Bdellovibrio bacteriovorus str. Tiberius: one gene and its partner. The main gene of each other region encodes a partner of the protein of the gene in region 2 in a complex. Links are inferred from orthologs where the notes say so. Each region holds a gene or a part of one and is shown on either strand. Other genes may lie near its edges.

The links.
Region 1: the proteins of fliM (region 2) and BDT_RS09065 are in contact, whole or in part, in a crystal structure (PDB 1F4V), measured with the Escherichia coli proteins. The link is inferred for Bdellovibrio bacteriovorus str. Tiberius from one-to-one orthologs.

Annotation. Positions count from the first base shown.
Region 1 is NC_019567.1:1,899,144-1,902,082, reverse strand. It holds BDT_RS09065 (response regulator), read left to right. Parts: upstream 1-1,226; coding sequence 1,227-1,652; downstream 1,653-2,939. Other genes in the region: BDT_RS09055 (HD-GYP domain-containing protein), read left to right, coding at 2,171-2,939; BDT_RS09060 (chemotaxis protein CheX), read left to right, coding at 1,674-2,174; BDT_RS09070 (helix-turn-helix domain-containing protein), read right to left, coding at 628-1,017; BDT_RS09075 (acyl-CoA thioesterase), read right to left, coding at 75-506. UniProt on the Escherichia coli protein: Involved in the transmission of sensory signals from the chemoreceptors to the flagellar motors.
Region 2 is NC_019567.1:3,453,588-3,456,350, forward strand. It holds fliM (flagellar motor switch protein FliM), read right to left. Parts: upstream 2,002-2,763; coding sequence 1,000-2,001; downstream 1-999. Other genes in the region: BDT_RS16290 (FliO/MopB family protein), read right to left, coding at 1-617; BDT_RS16305 (flagellar basal body-associated FliL family protein), read right to left, coding at 2,011-2,574. UniProt on the Escherichia coli protein: FliM is one of three proteins (FliG, FliN, FliM) that forms the rotor-mounted switch complex (C ring), located at the base of the basal body.

The DNA.
Region 1 (2,939 bases), 1.6 Mb from region 2 along the record:
CGGCAGTTCGCTGTTGATTAGCAAATGTAATCTAACAACGAACATGAGCAATAATAGAAAATGAAAAACAAAAATTATCTGGTTTTATTCTGCAGGCGAATCTCGCGACGTTTTTTCGCCTGTTCGAAACGGCGTTTGTCTTCGTCGGATTCCAGCACCAAGCCCGGAACTTCTGTTGGTTTTCCCATAGAGCCCAAAGCCACAAAAGTCAGATACGCAGAAGCCGTATGGAAGGACTCTCCGGTTTTTGGATTTTCTGCATCCACACGAACCCCGACTTCCATTGACGTTCTGGAAGTGTAGTTCACGCTGGCCTTCAGATTTACCACCCAGCCCTTGTAAACAGGTGCCACGAAATCCAAACGGTCAATACTGGCCGTGACGGTTTCCTTGTTACAATGTCGTTGTGAGCAGATCGCGGCGCAGATATCGATCCAGGACATGATCGTTCCGCCAAAGACACTTCCCAAAGAGTTGGTATGGGAAGGAAGAACCAATTGAGTCATTACCACTTGAGATGATGAGACGGGTTTTGAAGCAGCCAAGATGCAGCCCCTTTCTGAAAAAACAAAGCGCAGGTCTGTGTCTCCACATCCTGCGCCTTAGAACCAATCTAATCAATAAAGATTAGATGCCGCCCATACCAATATCGGAGTTACCGCCACGGTTCAAACCGCTACCTGGTAGAGTTGTAGTACCTGCAACAGTCGCAGATCCAGCTGGGATCGTTTGTGTTGCATTGTTATTGAATGCAGTTGCAGCAGCTGCTTGGTTGTTGTTCTCAGCGCGAACTTCAGTTTCAACGAAGCCCAGGTGAGGCAAGCACCATACGATCAACTGTGCACGAGACTTCACATTCATTTTTTTGTAGATGTTTGTGAGGTGAAATTTAACTGTTTTCTCAGTTACAAAAAGCTGGTTCGCAACTTCCTTGTTGGACAAGCCTTTAGACACAAGTTCAGCAACTTCTGCCTCTCTATTTGAAAGACCTTTTTGAATCAGGACATCTCTGAGCATCCTTGCTCCCTCCCGCTAATTGTTTTTGTTTTTAAATCCGTCTAAACCTTCAACGCCACCCAGGACTCATGTCCAAAAGTAGCCTCGACCACCTGTAATAAAGTCTGACAACAAAAACTGAAATTCGCAATAGCTTTGGACTCTAGTTTTAAAAAACTAGACCGATAAGCATGAGGATTTTACACAGTTTCCAACATTCAGGAGATATTATGTTTCCCACAAATACGAAGTTTTTGGTCGTTGATGACTTCGCAACTATGCGAAAAATCATTAAAAAAGTGCTAAATGAGCTTGGCTACACCAACGTAGAGGAAGCTGATGACGGTAAAACGGCCCTGCCGATGATCCAGGCCGCTCATGATGCAGGCCAGCCTTACGGCTTTGTCATTTCGGACTGGAATATGCCCGGAATGCAGGGTATCGACCTTTTGAAGGCCTGCAAAGCCGATCCCCGCACTAAGTCTGTGCCATTCATGCTGGTGACTGCAGAGTCCGAGCAAAAGCACATCCTGGAAGCCGCTAAAGCCGGCGTTTCTGACTACGTGGTTAAACCGTTCAACTCTGCCACTCTGAAGGGCAAGATGGAACGCGTTTGGGCCAAACACAACCCTTCTGCGCAAGCAAAAGCTTCCTAAGATCTGGATCTGGAGAAATAAATGTCTGCAGCACCAAAAGAAGCTATCAATCCCCTGTTTGACAAGCGCTTGATCAATGCTTTCGTCGAAGGCGTTATCAAGACCCTGAAAACCATCGCTCAGACCGATGCAACACCTGGCAAGCCCTTCATTGAGCCGCAATTCGTGCTTAAAGGGGAAATCGCCGGCATGGTCGGTATGGTTGCGCCTCCTTTGAAAGGCACTTTGCTGATCTCTTATGGCAAAGACAGTATCTTCCACATTCTTGAGAACATGCTGGGCGAAAAGCACACCTCCATCAATGGTGATGTGTCGGACGCCGTTGGTGAAATGACCAACATGATTTACGGTTCTGCCAAGACAACTCTGAATCAACTGGGTTACAACTTCGAGATGGCAATTCCAACCGTGATTTCCGGTGATTTCAAGATCACCCACGCTGATAAAAGTGCCACACTCGTCATCCCCTTCAACCTGACGAACGGCTCCACTTTCTATGTGGAGATTTCGGTGCAGCAATGAGTTCCACTTCAGGAAAGACGGTTGATGTTCTCATCGGGAGTCCCCGTGACTCCTTCTGGGAAGCCATCACCTCTATCCTGAAGGGTTACTATCCGTACCAGCTCAAGCACTTCAAATCCATCGACGAAGCCCTGGATCACGGCACTTCCGAAAACTTCAAACCTATTTTAGCCCTTGTCGACGGACAGGACGGCACCAATCTGACCAATGAATGGGTGCAGTCCACCAAAATGAACTATCCCGACTGCCCGGTCATCGTTCTGCATTCCTCCGCCGCCCCTTTGGATTTCTCCGTCGTGAAGAAAAACGGTGCGAATGAAATCATGCACATCAATTTCGACCGTGAATTCATTTCCGACATGGTTCTGCAACTGGCCCCGATTGAAATGGAAGGCGACCAGATCCCGATCACAGCGCTAATGCCCGTGGATCTGCGCGATATGGACGCCGGAACCAACATCAACTTTGATGTCTTTGTCCACCTGCCCGCCAATCACAGATCCGTGATGATGCGTAAATCCGGCGACATCGTCGACCAAAAGCATCTGGACAAGTTCAATGCCTTAAAACAGCAGATGTACATCAAAAAGACCCAGATGAAACCGTTCTTTGAATACGCCCGCACGGTGATGAGCATGCGCAACATGCCCCTGCCGATCTCGATGACAGAAAAATTCCACCGCTCGAAAAAAGTCATCTATGAAATCATGGCGCAGTTCCTGAATGGTGCTTCCACGGACTATTCCGAAGGCAAAGTGATCCTTG
Region 2 (2,763 bases):
AGATCCTTGGCGCTGCGTTTGCGCGAAGGCGGAGTTTCCTCTTCAGCCGCCGTGTCGTCGAAGTCCACATTTTTGGAATTGGACTGACCCAGAACTTTGCCGAAGCTTTGTGGCGCTTCTTCAGGCACTTCGTCATCCAGAAGGGACAGGGACTTGATCATGGAGATATTATGATCCGTCACACCGATCAGGATGGACTCGCCCGCCACGCGCACGATTGCCAGACTTTTCTTCGGACCCAGGTAGTGCTGCTGCAAAACCTTGATCTGCGTCTGATGTTTCATCGCTTTGGGAACTTTATACTTGCGCAGGAAGAAGAACGCGCCCGTACCCACAACACCCAGCATGGACAGGGTGAAAAGAATACGGAAAAGTCCGCCGCCTTCAGAGGCTGCTTTCTTATTGGATTCCAGATTCAGAAGAATCTCGGATTCTTTGCGGTTGTCATTTTTAGTGACATCCTTTGACTCTGTCTTTGGCAGATCATTTGGCTCTGCTGTCGCGGCCGCGGAAAGCTCCTGGGATTCAGACGCTGCCGCCGTTGGCGTGGACGCCTGCTCCGCATGGGCAGAAACTGAAACTACAAAGATCAAAGAAAGCAACCAACGCATCTTCATACCTCTTATCTGAGCTGCTCTACGCGCTCAGCAGGTGAAATAATATCCGTCAAACACACGCCGAACTTTTCGTTCACCACCACGGCTTCGCCGCGGGCGATCAACTTGTCATTCACGTAAACTTCCATCGGCTCACCCGCCAGCTTGCTCAGCTCGATCACGGAACCCTGAGTCAGGTTCAGCAGTTCGTTCACCGGCATTTTGGTACGGCCCAATTCCACTGACACTTTCAAAGGGATGTCGAGGATCAGGCTCAGGTTTCTGTCTTTATGTGTTGGCATCTCGCTGGAAGCTTTTCTTCCGCTGGATTCAGCCATACCGGCAGCTTCCGCCACCAGCTGATCCGCCAGATTATCCAATGTATCGTCGCTCATTCATCCCCCTACTTTTCCACCGGTCTGGTCACTTGCACAGCCACGGTTCCATGATGTATTCCGTAATAACCTTTAAACTTTCTGACACCTTCGACCGCCACGTCGAATTCACCCGAAGCATCCTGATCCAGCGGAATCACATCGCCGACTTTCAGGTTCATGAGATCTTTCAGCTTGATCTCGGTTTCGCCCAGGTTCACTTTGATCTCCATGTCTGTTTCCAGAAGCTGTTCCTGGATGATCGCAGTCCAAAGCTTTTTGTCTGTCTGATCGGTTTCAACCTGGAAACCGGTCTGCAGTTTTTGTTTGATCGGCTCGATGGTCGCGTAAGGAATCACGATAGAGATCGTGCCCGTCGCGTTTTCAAGCTCCACGTCAAACGTGGAGGCAATAACCACGTCCGTCGGAGGCACGATACCCACGAACTGCGGGTTCACCTCGGTACGAACAAAAGAACAGCCGATCTTTTCAATGGAGGCCCACGCCATTTCCATATCGTTGATCGCCAGACCCACCACCTTTTGGACAATGGAAAGCTCAATTGGGGTGAAGTCCTTGCCGTCGATTTTTGTATAAGGACGGTCAGCACCGCCAAAGAAACTGTCAACCAGTGCGTAAGCCAGCTTGCTTTCGATCACGAACAGTGCGGAACCACGCAGGTTTCCGAAACGCAGCACCGACATGCACGTCGGCATTGGCAATGTATTGATGAACTCCCCGAATTTCAGGAATTCAGTGGAAGTCAGTGTGATGGAAGCGATTTTACGCAAAGCAGATGACAAAGAAACGCGGAAGGCACGCATGAATTTCTCGTAGATAACTTCCAGTTGAGGAAGGCGGCCACGAATAATACGGTCCTGGCTGGTAAGGTCATAAGAAACGATCTTGCGCTCGTCGACTTTACCGACGTTCTGCGCTTCGGGCTTGGACGCCTCTGGCGAGCCCACGTCCCCGTCAGAGACCGCGGCTAACAGAGCATCCACTTCACTTTGTGAAAGAACCTGATTCATAGTCCTGCCTTAGTTATAAATAAACTCGGTGAAGAACACGTTGGAAATCTTTCCCTGAACCAGGAAAGAGTTGATGGTGTCCTTGATTTCACTGCGAAGACTGTCTTTGCCTTCCCTGGAGGAAACATCCTCATAGGTCTTGCTGGATAGAATAATAATAATGATGTCGCGGATCTGGGCTTTGCGCTTTTCCAGCTCTTCCATGACGTGGCTGCCGGTCACTTCCAGCTCCATGTTCACTTTTGCGACTTTACGGCCTTTAGAGCCCGCCAGATTCACAATAAAGGTTTCCAGAGGAACGACTTTACCGATGACCTCTTTTTCTTCAGTGGCCTCTTTGTGCTGAGCTTCTGCTTCGCCTTTGATCACTTGTTCAATTTTAGATTCTGCCGCTTCTTTCTTGCGGTTGGAATAGAGCATGAATCCAACACCTGCAACGACGAGCATATTAACGACCGCCAAGGCAATAAGTAGAATAGGCTTTTGTCCAGATCCCCCGCTCGGAGCTGACGATACATCCGATGCTGCCGCTTTTTCTTCAGCCACTTCATCCTCCATGATGAATGACCACATAGTGGTCCTATCAAGATTGAAAGCAACACGGATGCCAACAGGACCTTCGCCGAGGGCCAGTGACTGCGGGACAACATATTTGAATTGGGGCAATTTTTGCCCCTGTGGTGAATGTTTGCCGGGTAGTAATTCTATGACAGGCGCCAAAGTTTTGGCGCGAAAATTTGACTATTTCGCCAAACAGGCGCC